Regions from separate parts of the Streptomyces sp. NBC_01012 genome, predicted to be linked through region 1. Evidence: riboswitches for the same ligand, from Rfam matches in the RefSeq annotation. Region 1 holds a riboswitch; each other region holds the start of a gene.
The links. A riboswitch is a leader RNA that binds a small molecule or an ion and turns the genes downstream of it on or off. The one in region 1 is predicted to bind cyclic di-AMP.
Positions count from the first base shown of each region.

Region 2: another riboswitch for cyclic di-AMP. It lies ahead of OG623_RS20855 (transglycosylase family protein); the one in region 1 lies ahead of OG623_RS15955 (M23 family metallopeptidase).
Region 3: another riboswitch for cyclic di-AMP. It lies ahead of OG623_RS07695 (M23 family metallopeptidase); the one in region 1 lies ahead of OG623_RS15955 (M23 family metallopeptidase).

Region 1 covers NZ_CP108688.1:3,555,809-3,561,912, forward strand. The annotation lists gene OG623_RS15950 (aldo/keto reductase) at 1-462, opposite strand, end outside; gene OG623_RS15955 (M23 family metallopeptidase) at 726-1,769, opposite strand; cyclic di-AMP (ydaO/yuaA leader) riboswitch at 1,781-1,933, opposite strand; gene OG623_RS15960 (PP2C family protein-serine/threonine phosphatase) at 2,167-3,324, opposite strand; partial or broken gene OG623_RS15965 (TipAS antibiotic-recognition domain-containing protein) at 3,493-3,819, opposite strand; tRNA gene OG623_RS15970 (tRNA-Met) at 3,781-3,854, opposite strand; gene OG623_RS15975 (hypothetical protein) at 4,248-4,406, shown strand; gene OG623_RS15980 (hypothetical protein) at 4,518-4,739, shown strand; gene OG623_RS15985 (ABC transporter substrate-binding protein) at 4,764-6,104, opposite strand.
Region 2 covers NZ_CP108688.1:4,608,920-4,615,023, reverse strand. The annotation lists gene OG623_RS20875 (exopolyphosphatase) at 1-153, opposite strand, end outside; gene OG623_RS20870 (DUF501 domain-containing protein) at 192-734, opposite strand; gene OG623_RS20865 (septum formation initiator family protein) at 805-1,275, opposite strand; gene eno (phosphopyruvate hydratase) at 1,370-2,656, opposite strand; gene OG623_RS20855 (transglycosylase family protein) at 2,929-3,624, opposite strand; cyclic di-AMP (ydaO/yuaA leader) riboswitch at 3,625-3,794, opposite strand; gene OG623_RS20850 (transglycosylase family protein) at 4,085-5,050, opposite strand; gene OG623_RS20845 (cytochrome P450) at 5,156-6,104, opposite strand, start outside.
Region 3 covers NZ_CP108688.1:1,770,262-1,776,365, forward strand. The annotation lists gene OG623_RS07680 (GNAT family N-acetyltransferase) at 1-1,557, opposite strand, end outside; gene OG623_RS07685 (HPr family phosphocarrier protein) at 1,741-2,022, shown strand; gene OG623_RS07690 (GntR family transcriptional regulator) at 2,193-2,933, opposite strand; gene OG623_RS07695 (M23 family metallopeptidase) at 3,109-3,897, opposite strand; cyclic di-AMP (ydaO/yuaA leader) riboswitch at 3,911-4,112, opposite strand; gene OG623_RS07700 (M16 family metallopeptidase) at 4,303-5,685, opposite strand; gene OG623_RS07705 (M16 family metallopeptidase) at 5,712-6,104, opposite strand, start outside.

The DNA.
Region 1 (6,104 bases):
GGCGGCGATCTCCCGCACGGTGCCGGCCTTCACCAGCTGGTCGAGCGCGGTGATGATCTCCTCGACAGGGACGCTCTCGTCGTCGTGGTGCGTGTAGTAGAGGTCGATGTGGTCCGTGCCGAGCCGGCGCAGCGAGGCCTCGGCCGCCGCCTTGATGTTGGTGGCCGACAGTCCCTTGAAGTCGGGGTGGCCGCTGACCTTGGTGGCGATGACGACATCGTCGCGGCGGGCACGGGCCGCCAGCCACTTGCCGATGAGCGTCTCCGACTCACCACCCTGGTTGCCGGGGATCCAGGCGCTGTACGAGTCGGCGGTGTCGATGAAGTTGCCGCCGGCCGCCGTGTACGCGTCGAGGACGGCGAAGGTCTGCCTCTCGTCGGCCGTCCAGCCGAAGACGTTGCCGCCGAGGGAGAGGGGGAAGACCTGGAGGCTCGAGGTACCGAGCGGGCGCAGAGATGTCATACCCCGCGACAACCAGTTGACCGAAGCGGCTATTCCGGATGCGCGGGCCGCACCGGGCCCGTCAGGACGCACCCGGCCCGTCAGGGCGCACCCGGCCCGTCAGGCCGACGCCTGGTCCCGTCACCCGGTCGTCGGCGCCTCACGATCCGGGCAGGCCGATCCGGGCAGGCCGACGGCCCTGACGTCGGGGGGTCGTGCGTCAGGGCCGCCGGGGTTACGGTGCGCCGGTCACCGGCGCGGTCGAGCAGGCTCTCCCGCCGAGGTCAGACCGTGAGGCCCTTGCTGCGCAGCCAGCTCATCGGGTCGATGCCGGAGCCGTCCGGGGTGTGGACCTCCAGGTGGAGGTGCGGGCCGGTCACGTTGCCCGTGGCGCCGACACGGCCGATGGTGTCGCCCGTGGTGACCTTCTGCCCGGCGGTGACGTCCATCGAGGACTGGTGGCAGTACCAGATCTCCGTGCCGTCATCGAGCTCCAGGACCGTGCGGTAGCCGTACGCGCCGGACCAGCCGGCCGACTTCACGGTGCCGCCGTGCACGGCCTTGACCGGCGTACCGGTCGGAGCCGCGAAGTCCAGCCCGGTGTGATAGCCGGACGACCACATCGAGCCGGCCTCGCCGAACGTCGAGGTGATGGTGTACGAGGAGGTCGGAATGGCGTAGCTGGCGGCGAGCTTGGCGAGGCGCTCGGCCTCTGCCTTCTTCTTCGCCGCCTCTTCGGCCGCCTTCTTCTTCGCGGCGGCCTTCGCCTCGGCCTCGCTCTGCTGCTTCGCCGCCTCGGCCGCTGCGGCCTCTTCGGCCGCCTTCTCCTGGGCGGCCCTGGCCTCCGCGTCGGCCCCGGCCTGCTGCTGCTCGGCCTGCTGGAGGATACGGGCGCGAAGCGCCTCGCCTGCGTCGGTGGCGCCCTGGTCGGCCTCGGCTGCGGTGATGCCCGCGCTGGTCAGCGGGGCTGCGGTCTCGGCGACCGCCTCCTGGTCCGCGGAGGAGTCGTGGGACATGAACGCGCCGACGCCGGGAAGGGACTTGGCGTCGGGGAGGTTGTCCACGATGGAATCGGGAAGAGAGATGGAGACCGGCGGCTTGCTCTGCGCGGTGGCCATGCCACCCGCACCGACTGCCGCGATGACGCCGACGCCGAGGACGGTGGAGCTACGGGCGAGACCTCGCTGCTTGGCCACGCGATGCCGACCGCGTACGGGACGGATGGACTCCTCGTCGGGGTTCCATTCCTCCCATGTCCTGTCCTCATCACCGAAGCTGTCGGTCCTGAAGGGTGACGGGGCCTCGGGGGCAGGCTTGTTGGACGCCACGTGGGCGCGCTCCTTTCCTTCCTTCTCGCCTACCGGGTTAGCTGACGGGTTCGGAGCAGGAAGGTCTCCTACGGGCCCCTTCGCCTCTCGCGAGACACAGGTGTCCGATTCACCCCATGTAGGTGGTTCCCCGGTTCCCTTGCGGAATTCGGCGCTGCGCGCGGTGCCACCTCTGGCGGCGGCAGGTACAACCGCGCTGCGTTATCGAACGTTAATAGACACCCGGGTCCGATTCCAAGCTGTTCCCATAGATCAGTCAGGACTCCGGCCTGGACTTTAAGGGGTCAACCGGGTGCAAACGGGCGACTTGAGTGCGCTTCATCCGCCCGACAGTTTCTGACGGTGCGTCAAATGTTATGCGGAGCGAGGTTCTTCGGCTACACACCGTCGCGACGGGTCATCCACCGTCCCGCCCCACGATCTTCACCGTCGTCCGCCGCTCCTGCTGACCGTGCGCGGGACGGCCGACCGCGAGGAGCGCCAGGTCGTCCGTCGACCTTCCCCCGGTGTGCAGCCGTACGTCGTCGGTGAGCGCGGACAGCAGTTCGTCGGGCCCGGGGAACAGCCGGCCGCGCAGCCGGGCCGCCGGGTCGTAGAAGACGCCTTTCGTGTTCCGCGCCTCGGAGAGCCCGTCGGTGAACGCCAGGAACATCGACCCGGCCGGCAGGGTCCACTCGTCCGCCCGGTCGGTCCAGGTGCCGAGCCCCATCCCGAGCGGCAGCGCGGGCGCCGACGGCGTCAGCACGTCGAGCGCCCCGTCCCCGTGCAGCACGAGGGGCTCGGGATGCCCGCGGTTGATGACCCGCAGCGTCTGGGATCCGGACGGGATCTCCGCGATGACGGCGGTGACGAACCCCTCCACCGTGTCGAAGCCTCCCCGCCGCGAGCCCTCACGCTCCAGCGCCCGCTCCAGCCGCTGGACCACCGCTTCGAGCGACAGATCCCGCTCGGCGGCCTCCCGGAACGCCCCGATCACGACGGCCACCGCGCCTACGGCGTCCAGCCCCTTGCCCCGTACGTCCCCGAGGACCAGGCGCACCCCGAACGGCGTGTCCGCGACGGCGTACAGGTCGCCGCCGACGAACTCGTCCGCCTGGGCCGCCTCGTACCGCGCCGCGACCAGCAGCCCGCCGACCCGGTCCTCGGGCCTCGGGAGCACCGCGCGCATCGCGGTCTCCGCGATGACCCTGGCCGAGGCCAGCTGCTCGTTCATACGGCGCACGACGCGGTTGATGAGAAGGGACAGCACGGAGACGGTGACCAGGGTGAAGAGGTCGGTGAGCGGCACGACCTCGCCGAGCGCGCCGGACGAGATCCGGATGACCAGCACCACGAGGGTCGCTGCCATGCCGATACGCGCGGTGCCGCCCGGCGAGAAGAAGGGGGCGGCGATCAGCGGGGCCGCGGCGAAGAGCGGTACGGCGGTGACCTCGGTCGGCGTCGCGAAGTCGAAGATCACACCGGCGCAGATCATCAGGACGGGCAGCACCCGCACGAACCGCCGGGAACGGGAGTTCCCGACCGTGCCGCCCCGCCGTTCGTCCCGCTTCCCCACCTGTTCGCTCCTGCCCGCTCCGCCCACGGGTGCGGACGGTACCGCGCCCCACCCAGGCCGGCCGGAGCCGCGCCGAACGACGCATCGCCATCGGCCAAAGGGAGGAGCGCGCCGAGCCCCGTCCCCCGGTGGTCGGTCGGAGAGCCGGCGCTGCGCGTAGAGCGTCAGTGCGTCCCGTACGAAGACGGCGGTTCCGTCCCCGTGGCGATCGTAGTTCCTCCCGAAGCGGGAATCGGCGACGTACATCTCCGCGATGCCGGTCACATGCGCCCGCGTGACCTCCATGGTCACCGACAGCCACTCGCTGTGCCGTCGCGCGCTGTCCTGCACCGCGTCGTCACCCGCCGCCAGACCGGCCGCCGCGCCCGTACGCCTCCTGGCCGTAGGCGCCGTAGCCGGACGACGGCATACGACAGAGGCCCGGATCCTCGAAAGGATCCGGGCCTCTGTCTTCAGTAGCGGGGACAGGATTTGAACCTGCGACCTCTGGGTTATGAGCCCAGCGAGCTACCGAGCTGCTCCACCCCGCGCCGTTGTGATGACAACTCTACGCCATCCGGGACGGCGCTCCGACCAATACGGTCCGCGGCCCCCGCCTCGCTCCAGGCCCGGCAGCCCTCCGACCTCGACACGACGCGCCAACTCGGCCCGCATTCCGGAAAATTGTCAGGCACATGGGCGCAAACCAGAACATCGGGCCCTCTGCGCACCGACGGCCGTCACGCCGGGCGCGCAATACCGAGGGAAAGCCGTGCTGGGAGGGTTACAGTCTGCATGCACCGCACGATGATCCGGACGCCCCCGGAGCGGCGCGGCACCGGTAGCGGCGTTTCTTCGCCCTACCGGTCGGGACCGGTCCGGCTTCTGTCGCGGCACCTCGGTCACTGGGCTCTCACCACACACCTACGTACAGGACACCCGAGATGACCGACACGTCTGCCCGCACGACCCAGCGGCGCTCCGACGGCACGTCCGCCGTCACGACCGCCGACACGGGCACCGCGGCGCCGCTGCCCACTCCGCAGTACGCGGGCCTGTTCGTCGAGCCCGACCTGCCGCCGGTCCCCGACGACCACGAATGACCGGGCGGCAAGCCGTACCCGGCCGGAGCGCCCGGCCCGTCCGGCCGGCCTGTGACCGACCCGGCTGACCGACCCGAGTGACCGGCCCGGCCGCGCGGTCGTTGGGAGACCATGCGCATCCGTATCGGTGTGGTCGTCCTCGCGGTGGTCCTGCTCATCGCCGCGTTCATCTCGAACATCCCGTCCGAGGCCGAGACCGTGGCCGCCTGCCGAAAGGCACTCGACAACACGTCGACGCTGACCAACCGGCCGGACGTCTGCATGGACGTGTCCGCGGACACCTACCGGACGTTCCTCCTGATGTACGAGTTGCGGGAGGAGGGCCTGGACTGAGGGGAGGGCGCGCCTCCCGATCCGTCAGCCCTGCTGCTCCTTCCACTCCGCCTGGGCCTCGTCGAGGTCTTCGGCGAACGTGTCCAGGAAGTCCTTGGCGCTCATCTTCCCGAGCAGCACCTTCTGGAAGCCCGATTCGCTGTCGGCCTTGGACAGGGTGTTCCAGTCGGGCAGGTAGTAGGGAAGCTGGACGATCGTGGTGTCGCCCGAGAACAGCGCCTCGGCGCCGAGCTGCGTGGTCTCCGACTCGTCGAGCCAGGGGTCCTCGGCGGCCTCCTTGTTGGCCGGGATCAGGCCCGCGGACTCGCTGAACTTGGAGTTCGACGCGTGCGAGGCCGCGAACTCGATGAACTTCCAGGCCGCCGCCTTGTTCTCGGAGGACTTGAGCAGACCGAGGCCGGAGACCGGGTTGGAGACCATCACCCGGGTCCCGTCGGCCAGTTCGGGCTGCGGGATCCCGCGGAACGTGTCGCCGCCCAGCGAAACCACATGGTCCTGGTAGGACCCCAGGTTGTGGTTGAGCATGGCGATGCTGCCGGAGTCGAACTGGGCGACCATCTTGGTGAAGTCGTTGTTGAGGTCGGCCTCCGGGGTGGTCTTCCGGTACAGGCCGGCGTACTTCTCCAGCGCCGCGACGTTCTTCGGGTCGTTGACCGTGGTCTTCTTCCCCGAGTCGTCCCAGAAGGAGTCGATGCCCGACTGCCCGTACATCGCGTCCAGCGCCTGGGCGATCGAACCCGGGCCACCGCGGATGGTGTAGCCGAACTGGTTCTTCTTCCGGTTCGTCAGCTTCGCCGCGGCCTCGTAGAAGGCGTCCCAGGTGTCCGGCTCCCCGAGACCGGCCTTCTTGAACAGGTCCGTGCGGTAGTAGAGGACACCGTTGGTCGCGCTGATCGGCACCGTGTACATCTCGTTGCGGCCCGCGGCGCTCCGTACGCTCTCGACCATCGCGTCGTTGAGCTTGCCCTTGAGCGAGCTCGCGTCGACCCGGTCGTCCAGCGGCTCCAGCGCGTCCTGCGCGGTGATTCCGGCGACCATCGCGGCGCCCACACCCCCGACATCGGGTAGCCCGCCGCCCTGGATGGCGGTGTCGTACTTGGACTGGGCGTCGGTGGACGCGATGCCCACGTACTGCACCTCGATGTCCGGGTTGGCCTTCTCGAAGTCGGCGATGATCTCCTTCCAGACCTCCGTGTTGACACCGCCGTTCTCGTCCCAGAACACGATCTTCCCGGTGCCGGGGCCTTCGGCGCCCTTCGCACCGGCGATGCCGCTGCCGTCGTCACCGCAGGCGGTGGCGGTGAGGGCCAGGACGGACACCAGGGATATCGCTGCGGCCAGGCGGGTGTTGCGGGCGTTGATCAC
Region 2 (6,104 bases), 1.1 Mb from region 1:
GGCCAGCCGGCCCGTCCGGTCGACGCCCTGGCCGAGCCGGACGATCCGCATCCGCCGGTCGAGCTCGTCGAACTCCCCGGTCGCGGGGTCCACGTCGGCGACGAGCAGACGGATGGAGTTGGTACCGCAGTCGATGGCGGCAACGCGGGTCATGGGACTCCTGTGAGTTGTACGTGTACCGCGCGGGCGGGTCAGGACGCGTCGGGCTCGGCGCCGGAGCCGCACGGATTGACGCAGGGGCCCTTCGCCCACCACTGCGGCAGCATCGCGATGGCCTCGTCGCCCAGCGGGTTGACCCCGGGCCCCGCCGCCAGCGAGTGGCCGACCAGGACGTGCAGGCACTTCACACGGTCCGGCATGCCGCCGGCGCTCGGGAAGCCCGCCAGGACCTCGATGGCGTCACGGCGCGCGATGTAGTCCTCGTGCGCGGCACGGTAGGCGGCGGCCAGCTCCGGGTCCGTCGTGAGGCGCTCGGTCATCTCCTTCATGACGCCGTTGGCCTCCAGCGTGCCGATCGCGGACGCGGCACGCGGGCACGTCAGGTAGTACGTCGTCGGGAACGGCGTGCCGTCCTCCAGACGGGGCTGCGTCTCGACCACGTCCGGGTTACCGCAGGGGCAGCGGTGCGCGATGGCGCGCAGACCGCGCGGCGGCCGGCCGAGCTGGAGCTCGAACGCGGCGATGTCCTCGGCGGTCGGCTCGGTGGATTCGGTCTGCGGAGGGGGCGTGTCCATGCCTGCCTTGAATGTCATCGGTCGGACTGTATGAATCGGTACGGGGTCGGGACCCGGCGCGGGCACGGGGTCATTCACGGTCCGCGCTGTCCACGCCGTCCCAGAGGTTCGAGTGCCAGGGCCGGTCCGTGGCCCCCGGCTCACCCTTACGCGCCTCTGCGGCGTCCGGGTCGACCACCGTATATCCGGTCTCGCCGGGCAGCACGTAGTGCAGATGCTGGCGAGCGAGACGCCGGATGTACGCGTCGTCCTTGAGCCGCGCCTTCTCGTCGCGCAGCTCCTCGGTCCGCTCGTGCGCCTGCCGGGAGAGCCTCTCCTGGTCCGCGATCTGGTCGCGCTGGGAGATGTACTGCCGCATGGGGTACGCGAGGGCGACCACCAGGGAGCAGACGATCAGCGCCAGGAACGCCGCACGCCCGGTGAGCCTGGAGCGCCGGGCCTGACGGCGGCTCTGGGACCGGTAGACACGGGCCGCCGTCTGCTCACCGAGCAGTCGCAGCCTGGTCGCGGTGGAGAACCGGTCGCGGTCCTTCCCGGCCATGTCTCACGCCTCCCCGTTACGCACGTCCGTCCCCGCACACGGTACGGGACCGGATGCGGGGACGGACGGAGGCTGGTGCTCCGGACTCGGGCCGTCAGCCCTCGTAGCGGAACCGCGGGAACGCCGAACGACCGGCGTACACCGCTGCGTCGTCGAGGATCTCCTCGATACGCAGCAGCTGGTTGTACTTGGCGACGCGGTCCGAGCGGGCCGGGGCGCCGGTCTTGATCTGGCCGCAGTTCACGGCGACGGCGAGGTCGGCGATGGTGACGTCCTCGGTCTCACCGGAGCGGTGGGACATCATGCACTTGAAGCCGTTGCGCTGGGCCAGCTCGACGGCGTCCAGGGTCTCGGTCAGCGAACCGATCTGGTTGACCTTCACGAGCAGGGCGTTGGCCGAGCCCTCCTCGATGCCGCGCGACAGGCGCTCGGGGTTGGTGACGAACAGGTCGTCACCGACGATCTGCACCTGGGAGCCCAGCCGGTCGGTGATGACCTTCCAGCCGGCCCAGTCGTCCTCGTACAGCGGGTCCTCGATGGAGACCAGCGGGTACGCGGAGACGAGCTCCTCGTAGTACTCGGTCATCTCGGCGGCCGAGCGGGACTTGCCCTCGAACTCGTAGACGCCGTCCTTGTAGAACTCCGACGCGGCGACGTCGAGCGCGAGCGCGATGTCGCGGCCCGGGACGTAACCGGCCTCCTTGACGGCCTCGAGGATGAGGTCGAGGGCGGCGCGGTTCGACTCGAGGTTCGGGGCGAAGCCGCCCTCGTCACCGAGACCGGTGGACAGGCCCTTGGTCTTCAGGACCTTCTTCAGCGTGTGGTAGACCTCCGCGCCCCAGCGCAGGGCCTCGGAGAAGGACTCGGCGCCGATCGGCGCGATCATGAACTCCTGGATGTCCACGTTGGAGTCGGCGTGCGAGCCGCCGTTCAGGATGTTCATCATCGGAACGGGCAGCAGGTGCGCGTTCGGGCCGCCGAGGTAGCGGAACAGCGGGAGGTCGGACGCCTCGGACGCGGCGTGCGCCACGGCCAGCGAGACACCGAGGATGGCGTTGGCGCCGAGGGAGCCCTTGTTCTCGGTCGCGTCCAGGTCGAACATCGCCTGGTCGATGAGACGCTGCTCGGTGGCGTCATAGCCGACGAGCTCCGGGCCGATCTGCTCGATCACGGCGAGGACGGCCTTCTCGACGCCCTTGCCCTGGTAGCGGTTGGGGTCACCGTCGCGAAGCTCAATGGCCTCGAACGCACCGGTGGAGGCGCCGGACGGAACAGCAGCACGTCCCGTGCTGCCGTCGTCGAGGCCAACCTCGACCTCGACCGTGGGGTTACCCCGGGAGTCGAGGATTTCCCTGGCTACGACGACGTCGATGGACGGCACGAGGCATCTCCTTCTGGGATCTGACACTGGTTGTGCAGGGTCACTGTGGCCTTGCGCCACGAGCCTAACCGGCTCATGGCGCTCCGTCGGCCGTGCGCCCGTCTCCTGGGACGAAAAAGGACCCAAGGATCCACATTTCGGGCAAAGCTCAAAAAATTCTACGGCGAGCGACCGTCGGCCCGGCGTGCGGGGGGTCAGCACGCCGGGCCGGGTCTCCGGGGCAGGAGGAGCACCCCGGGCTGTTTCCGGCTCCTTCAGATGGAGCCGCTCGCCTACTTCAGGTGGAGCTGCTGCCCCGGGAAGATCAGGTCGGCGTCGTCGACGATGTCGTCGTTCAGCTTGAAGAGCTTCTCCCAGCCGCCGTCGACCTTCTTCGCTTCGGCGATCTTGCTCAGGGTGTCGCCGGCCTTCACCTTGTACTCGCCGTCACCCTTCTCGACCTTGTCGCCGGTCGGCGTGGTGACGGTCTTCTCGGGCGCGGTGCGCTTCTCGCTGCGCGTGGTGGGCTGCTCGGTCGTGCGCTCCTGGGTGGCCTGCGGGTCCGTGTCGCCGTTCTTCGCGGAGGAGCCGGTGTCGACGCCCGGGTCCACACCGTCGTTCGTCAGCCCGCCGGCTCCGGCGCAGGACCAGGCACCCGGGCCCTGGATGTCGAGGAGCTTCTCGGCCGCGGCTATCTGCTGGTCCTTGGTGGCCAGGTCGGCGCGGGCGGCGTACTGCGTACCGCCGGCGGCGGCCCAGCTGGACTGCGAGAACTGCAGACCGCCGTAGTAACCGTTGCCGGTGTTGATGGACCAGTCGCCACCCGACTCGCACTGGGCGACGGCGTCCCAGGTGTCGACGGAAGCGGCGGAGGCGCCGGTCGCGCCCATCAGCGGGACGGCGACAGCGGCACCGGCGACACCGGCCAGGGTGGCGACACGGACGGCCTTGGACGGGCGGCGGTGCTTGCCCTTGCTGGAAAGCAGCATGGTTCTCCTCACCGACGCCTACGAGGTGAGCTGTCGGGTTCGGGCTGTGAGTGTGCCCGGTCGCCCTACTCGCGGACGACTTCACCCCTAGCCGCACTCCGCCCGTCCTCCGACGGCCGAGTCCGGCGCTTACCTGGGTCCCCCGCTCCTGCCTACGGCGCTTTACGCGTCGGTTCCCTTCGGCCGACGGCAGGATTCGGCGTGACGGTCGAAGGTGCCCGCGGTGCGAGCGGCTCCGACCGTAAACACACGCAACCCTCACATTCAAAGATGGACATAACGACCAATCAGCCCGTACCGGTCCGGCCAGGCGGATCATTTTCGCAGGTCGGAGCCGAAATGGACGGACCGGACGGACCGGGCGCACCGGTTGAAGCAAAGAGACCCATGTCTCACTTACGCATAAGTGGACATAGGTCTCTGAACTACCCCTGGTTTCGGGGTGTTTTCCCGCTTTTGATCAGTTGAGGCCGAGGAGGTCCAGGCTCTGTCCCGGAAGGATCAGGTCCGGGTCCGAGCCCAGCTCGTCCTTGTTGGCCTCGTAGAGCGCCGTCCAGCCGCCGGAGAGGTCCTGCGCCTCGGCGATGGCCCACAGGTTGTCGCCCTCGCGGACGGTGTACGTCCCCTCGGCGTCCTGACGCGCGTCGGACTCGCCGCGCGAGGCGTGCCGGCCGGACTCCCGCCCGTCGCCCCGCTCCGCGCCCGCCTCGGGCGCCGGGGTGCCGCGGTGCTTGCCGGCCTTCGCCCCGTCGCCCTTCGAGGCGCCGGAGGAGCCGGTGGCCCCGGGGGACGGGGTCGCGGACGCCGAGGCGCCCGCTCCGTCACCCTTGTCCGAGCCGCTGTCCTCGTCCGTCGCGTCGCCGGAAGCGTCCTTGCCCGCCTCGTCCTTCGCGTCGGAGCTGTCCGAGTCGCCGGAACCGCCCTTCTCGTCCGACGGATCCGCGGATTCCGCCGGGTCCGTCGCCTCGGACGAGGGGGTTTCGGACGGGGTCGCCGTGTCCGAGGGGTCGGCGGAGGCCTCGTCGCCCGGGTCCACGCCCGGCAGCGCCCCGTCCAGGGCGAGCCCGGAGATCACCGCGCAGCTGGCCCACGCCTGCGGGCCCTTGTCCTCCAGCACCTTCTCGGCGACCGCGATCTGCTGCGAGCGGCTGGCGAGGTCGGCGCGGCGCGCGTACTCCCCACCGCCGTAGTCCGACCAGGTGTCCTGCGTGAACTGCAGACCGCCGTAGCGGCCGTTGCCGAGGTCGGCACTCCACACGCCGCCGCTCTCGCATTCGGCGACCCGGTCCCAGGTCGACGCGTCAGCGGCCTGAGCGCCACCGGCGCTGAGGAGCGGGATGGCAATCGCCGACCCTGTGACGCCTGCGGCGACGACGATGGCGGGTGCCTGGCGAGGGCGGCGGTGTCTGCCGGTCGCGGAGCCCATGGGATTGCCTTCCGTGTGACTGACATGTGACGGGTGAGTCGAACCGTGAACCTAGCCGTACTCGAACGTGTGTCACAAGTCGATGCAGCGGAGATCACGCCGAAGTCACAGAGTTGACCGATTGTCACCTTTCTCGATCCGATCCCCGGGAGCGAACTCGACGGGAAGTGTGCGCAGTCCACGCATGATGAGCCCGCCGCGCCAGCGCAAATCGGCAGGTTCCGCAGCGAGCCGCAGGTCGGGGAGGCGTCCGAGCAGCGTCGCCAGGGCTGCCTGCCCCTCCAGCCGGGCCAGCGGCGCCCCCAGGCAGTAGTGGATGCCGTGCCCGTATCCGAGGTGCTGATTGTCACTCCGCGCAAGGTCCAGGGTGTCCGCATCCTGGAATCGCTCCGGGTCCCGGTCGGCGGCGGCCAGCACCACGAGGACGGGGTCCCCGGCCGCGATGTCCTGCCCTCCCAGCGTCACGGGTTCGGTGGCGTAACGCCAGGTCGCGAGCTCCACCGGACCGTCGTAGCGCAGCAGCTCCTCGATGCCGGTGGCGAGCAGCCCGGTCTCCCCCGCGGCCAGCGAACGCTCCAGGCGCTCACGCGGCGAGGGGTTGCGCAGCAGCGCGTACGTGCCGTTGCCGATGAGGTTCACCGTCGTCTCGAAGCCGGCGAAAAGGAGGATGAAGGCCATCGCCGCCGCCTCGTTCTCGCTGAGGTGCTCCCCGTGGTCGCTCGTCCGGATCAGTCCGGAGATCAGGTCGTCGCCGGGATTCTCCCTTTTACGGTGGATGAGTTCGGCGAGATAGCCGCGCATCTTCTTGACCGACCTGGCCACCCCGCCACGCGGCCCGCCGCCGTGCCGGATCATCATGCCGGCCCAGTCGCGGAAGTCGTCCTGGTCCTCGCGGTCCACGCCCAGCAGGTCACAGATCGCGTAGATGGGCAGGGGGAACGCGAAGTCATGGATGAGGTCCGCCTTCCCCTCCTCGATGAACGAGTCGATGAGGCGGTCCGTCAGCTCCTGCACGCGCGGCGCGAACTCCGCGACCCGGCGCGGGGTGAACGCC
Region 3 (6,104 bases), 1.8 Mb from region 1:
CGACTCCGAGTTGCCCAGGATCGCCACCCGGGGACCGTCGGGCAGGGGCTGGCCCGCGAGGAGCAGGCCGACGTCGACCATCTCCGTCACGGTGTCGACACGGATCACGCCCGCCTGACGCATCAGCGCGGAGACCGTCGCGTCGGGGATACGGCTGACGGGCACGGCGTGCCCCTGCGGGTTGGAACCACTGTGCCGGGCGCCCTTCACCACGACCACCGGCTTCACTGCGGCCGTCCGGCGGGCGAGCCGGGTGAACTTGCGCGGATTGCCGAGTGATTCGAGGTACAGCAGGGCGACATCGGTGTCCTGGTCCTCGTACCAGTACTGCAGGAAGTCGTTGCCGGAGACATCGGCACGGTTGCCCGCGGAGATGAACGACGACAGCCCCGCACCCCTGCGGTGCAGGCCCGACAGGAGGGCGATCCCGATGGCGCCCGACTGGGTGAAGAGCCCGATGCGGCCTGCCTCGGGCGACTCGGGGGCGAGGGAGGCGTTGAGGCGGACCGCCTCGGAGGTGTTGATGATGCCGAAGGCGTTCGGGCCGATGATCCGCATGCCGTACGAGCGCGCCTGACGGACCAGCTCCCGCTGCCGTTCCCTGCCTTCGGCGCCGCGCTCCGCGTAGCCGGCGGACAGCACGACCAGGCCCTGGACCCCGTGTTCCCCGCAGTCGGCGACGACCTCGGGTACCCGGTCGGCGGGGACGGCGACGACCGCGAGGTCGACCTGCTCGCCGATCTCGCCCACGGAGCGGTGGGCGGGCGCCCCTTCGACCGCGCCGGTGTCCGGGGCGAACGACGTGTTCACCGCGTACGCGTGTCCGGTGAAGCCGGAGCCGAGGAGGTTGCGCAGCACGGTCCGGCCCACTCCGCCGGGCGCCCGGCCGACGCCGACGACCGCGACGGACCCGGGGGCCAGCAGCCGCTGGACGGACCGCGCTTCGGCCCGCTGTTCACGGGCGCGCTGGACGGCGAGGGACTTGGCCGTGGGTTCCAGGTCGAGGGTGAGGTGGACGGAGCCGTCCTCGAAGCTGCGCTGCTGGGTGAACCCCGCATCCCGGAACACCTTGATCATCTTGTTGTTGGCGGGCAGCACCTCTGCGGCGAAGCGACGGATGCCCCGCTCCCGTGCCACCGCCGCGATGTGTTCGAGAAGGGCGGACGCCACTCCACGGCCCTGATGGGCATCCTGCACGAGGAAGGCGACCTCGGCCTCGTCCGCCGGGGCGGAGGCGGGCCTGCCCTGCGTGTCGATCCGGTCGTAGCGGACGGTGGCGATGAACTCGCCGCCGACCGTGACGGCAAGTCCCACCCGGTCGACGTAGTCGTGATGGGTGAAGCGGTGCACGTCCCGGGCGGACAGACGCGGGTACGGGGCGAAGAAGCGGTAGTACTTCGACTCGTCGGACACCTGCTCGTAGAAGCTGACCAGCCGTTCGGCATCGTCCGTGGTGATCGGCCTGATGCGCGCGGTGCCGCCGTCGCGGAGCACCACGTCCGCCTCCCAGTGGTCGGGATACACGTGAGGCGGACTCTGCTCCGGAGTGGGCTCCATGGGCCAAGACTACGACCCGGGGCACCGGTCGCGGCGAGACCTCGGCAGGGGCACGCTGAGGGTGCCGACGGGCGGTGAGCGGCCGACGACGGTGGCGGGCACGGCGGACGGTCGCGGGCACAGCAGTACGCACTGCATGAGAGACTGGTCTAGACAACCCATAGATTCGTGAAGGGCAGAACCATGGCTGAGCGCCGCGTCAACGTCGGTTGGGCCGAGGGCCTGCACGCCCGCCCCGCTTCCATCTTCGTCCGTGCCGCCACGGCCTCCGGCGTCCCCGTGACGATCGCCAAGGCCGACGGCAACCCGGTGAACGCCGCCTCCATGCTCGCGGTGCTCGGCCTGGGTGCCCAGGGTGGCGAGGAGATCGTGCTCGCGTCCGAGGCGGACAACGCCGAGGCCGCCCTCGACCGCCTGGCGAAGCTGGTCGCCGAGGGGCTCGAGGAGCTCCCGGAGACCGTCTGACTCCGGTCGCTTCGAAGCGGAGTTTTTCTGCGGAAAGGCCGCGGCACCCCACCGGGAGCCGCGGCCTTTCTGTATTCCACGACAACGCACACAGCGCTCGTTAAAACATGGATCAGGGCAGCAGAAAGAAAGCCCTGCGATAATTACTCTCTTTGTATACGGCGCTTTTGTTAATGGCGGGATCCTGCGATGTTGACGGGGTGTTGCGAAGTCCTCACCCCGGCCGCACGCGCAGTCCGCACGCCCGTCGCCTGCCCGGCCGTCCGCGCGCCCGTCGCCTGCCCCGGCGTACGCCGCAGCCGATGCGCCGCGGTGGCCCGCTCCGCGTGCTGGACGGCGAGCGCCCTGGCCCGCTCCGCGTCACGGCGCGCCACCGCGTCGACGAGGGCGCCGTGCTCGGCCCAGGAGTCCGCGGGGGCCGGCGGCTGCTCGACGGCGTACATCCAGGCGATCTTGTGCCGGAGCTGGGTGAGCAGCGCGATGAGCGCGGGGCTTCCCGAGGCCTGCGCCAGCGTCTCGTGGAACCAGCCGCCCAGGGCGCGCAGGTCCTCGCCCTCCCCCCGGCGTACGCGCTCCTGCCCCAGCTTGACCAGGCCGCGGAGCACCTTGAGATGCGCCTCGGTGCGGCGCTGGGCCGCGCGTGCGGCGCCGAGGGGTTCCAGGAGCATGCGGATCTCCAGGAGGTCGGCGGCCTCCTGCCCGGTCGGCTCGGCGACACAGGCGCCGGCGTGCCTGCGGGTGACGACGAACCCCTCGGACTCCAGGGTGCGCAGCGCCTCGCGCACGGGCACACGCGAGACGCCGTAGCGACGCGCGAGCACCTCTTCGGTGAGGCGGCTGCCCCGTTCGAAGACACCGGAGACGATGTCGTCACGGATTGCCGTGCATACCGAATGCGCGGGAATACGCATGTCCGAACCTCCGCCTTAATCACCGCGAAACGCGGCCGATCGACGCCTGTTCTGTGACTCTATTGCAATCAGCCAGAATTTCCGATGGCGGGGTGGAATCCATGGATATCTTTTGGCCGTCGAGACACTCGGCGACGAGTGCGGCACGCGCCCCGTGAGGAGGGGCGGGGTGGGGTCAGACCTGGACGCCGTGGGCGCGGAGGTAGGCGACGGGGTCCATGTCCGAGCCGTAGGCGGGGGTGGTCCTGGCCTCGAAGTGCAGGTGCGGCCCGGTGGAGTTGCCGGTCGAGCCGGAGAGGCCGATCTGCTCGCCCGAGCCGATGCTCTGACCGACGAAGACGCCGATCGAGGAGAGGTGGCCGTACTGGGTGTACGTGCCGTCCTTCATCTTGAGCACGATGTTGTTGCCGTACGCGCCGCCCCAGCCGGCCTCGACGACCGTGCCGGCGCCGACGGCGACCACGGAGGTGCCGGACGCGGCCTGGAAGTCCACGCCGGAGTGCGTGCCGGAGGACCAGAGCGCGCCGCCCGACTTGTATCCGGTGGTGACGTGCGAGCCGGCGACCGGCAGGTGGAAGGCGCCCCGCCGGGCACGCTCGGCGGCGCGGGCGGCGCGCGCCTTCTCCTCGGCGACCTCCTTGGCGCGGGCCTCGGCCTTGCGCCTGGCCTCCGCCTTGGCCTTGGCCTTGGCCTTCGCTTCGGCGGCGGCCTTCGCGGCGACGTCGGCCTGGTGTTGCTGGACCTTCGCCTGGGCGGCGATCTGGTCGGCGAGGGTGGCGTCGAGGGCGGCGGTCTGGGTCAGACCGGTACCGGTGACGGCCTGGGAGTCGGCCGCGAGAGCCGGGGAGGCGGTGGCGCCGATGACGCCGGTGGTGGCCAGGGCGGCGACGCCGGCGACCTTGGCGCTCCTGCGCGTCAGGCGGCTCGGGGCACGGTGCTTCCCGGTGGCACGGATGAACGCCATGGAGGGGCTGGGTCCTTTCCTTCCTTCTCGCCTACCGGGTTAGCGGTGGGGGTAACCCCAGGCCGTTCAGGCACTGGGGGAGGGTTCGGAGCAGGAAGGTCTCCTACGGGCCTCCAGGCCTCCGACGAGGCGCAGAGATCCGATTAACCCCAGGGACTTCATGGGTCCCCGGCTCCCCAGGCTCGCGCCTGACGGGGACTCGGCGATGGCTGCCCGGCGCCGCGGATGCGGCATTCGTCCGGCGGACAGCCGGGCCGACGCTAGAGCGGGCCGCTTCACGCCGCCAAACGAAAAGGGCCTTTTGTCGCACATCACACAGGATGAAAACGGCATTTCTCTGCACATCGGACAAACAACAGGACCCCGGCGGAAACCACCCGCCGGGGTCCTGCATGTCCTGTTCCGTCAGCCGCTGACGACCGACACCTCGCCGATGCCGAGTGCCTTCACGGGCTCGGCGATCTGCGCGGCGTCCCCGACCAGGACGGTGACCAGCCGGTCGACCGGGAAGGCGTTGACCACGGCGGCGGTCGCCTCGACCGTGCCGGTGCCGGCCAGGCGTGCGTACAGCTCGGCCTGGTAGTCGTCCGGGAGGTGCTGCTCCACCTGGTCGGCCAGGGTGCTTGCGACGGAGGCCGCCGTCTCGTACTTCAGCGGGGCGACGCCCACGAGGTTCTGCACGGCCGTCTCACGCTCGGCGTCGGTGAGTCCCTCGGCCGCCAGGGTGCGCAGGACCTTCCAGAGGTCGTCGAGCGCGGGCCCGGTGGACTCCGTGTCGACGGAGCCGCTGATCGCGAGCATCGCCGCGCCCGTGGTCCCGGACGAGGAGCCGGGCGCCGTCGAGCGCAGCACCTGCCCGAAGGCCCGGACACCGTAGGTGTAGCCCTTCTCCTCACGCAGCACGCGGTCGAGCCGGGAGGTGAGGGTGCCTCCCAGGCAGTACGTGCCGAGCACCTGGGCCGGCCACACGCTGTCGTGCCGGTCCGCGCCGATACGGCCGATCAGCAGCTGCGTCTGGACGGCTCCTGGGCGGTCCACGATGACCACACGGCCGGTGTCGTCCGCGGTGATCGGAGGCACGGGCCTGGCCTGGCCCGCGTTGCCCGACCAGTCACCGAGGGTCTCGGCGAGCAGCGCGTCCAGGTCGACCCCGGTGAGGTCACCGACGACGACCGCCGTCGCCGTGGACGGACGCACATGGGCGTCGTAGAAGGCGCGTACGGCCGCGGCGTCGATCCGCCCGACCGTCTCCTCCGTGCCCAGACGCGGACGCGACATCCGCGCCGTGGCGGGGAAGAGCTCCTTGGAGAGCTGCTTGGCGGCCCGCCGGGCCGGGTTGGCCTGCTCGTGCGGGATCTCGTCGAGGCGGTTGCCCACCAGACGCTCGACCTCGCTCTCCGCGAAGGCGGGGGCCCGCAGGGCCTCGGCGACCAGGCCGAGTGCCTTGGTCAGCCGGGAGACCGGGACCTCGAGGGAGACGCGGACGCCCGGGTGGTCGGCGTGTGCGTCGAGCGTGGCGCCGCACCGCTCGAGTTCGGCGGCGAACTCCTCCGCGGAGTGCTTGTCCGTGCCCTCGGACAGCGCGCGCGCCATGATCGTGGCCACTCCGTCGAGGCCGTCGGGCTCGGCGTCCAGCGGGGCGTCGAGGAAGATCTCCACGGCGACGACCTGCTGGCCGGGACGGTGACAGCGCAGCACGGTCAGCCCGTTGGGCAGGGCGCCGCGCTCGGGCGCGGGGAAGGCCCAGGGCCTGGCCTCGCCTGCGGTCGGCTGCGGGTGGTACTCCATCGCTACTCCAGTCACGGCGGCGTCGGTCACTTGTCGGCCCCTTCGGGCGCGTCGGTGCCCTCTGTCTCATCGGCCGGTTCGACCGGCTCGTAGACCAGGACCGCACGGTTGTCGGGGCGCAGGTGTGCCCTGGCGGCGGCCTTGACCTCGTCGGCCGTCACGTCGAGCACCCGGCCCACCGCGGTCAGGGCGAGCTGCGGGTCGCCGAACAGGACGGCGTACCGGCAGAGTTCGTCCGCGCGGCCGGCGACCGTGCCGAGACGGTCCAGCCACTCGCGCTCCAGCTGCGCCTGGGCGCGCTCCATCTCCTCGGGCGTGGGGCCCTCTTCGGCGAAGCGGTTCAGCTCCTCGTCGACGGCCGCCTCGATCTGCGGCACCTCGACGCCCCCGGACGTCTTGACGTCCAGCCAGCCGAGCGA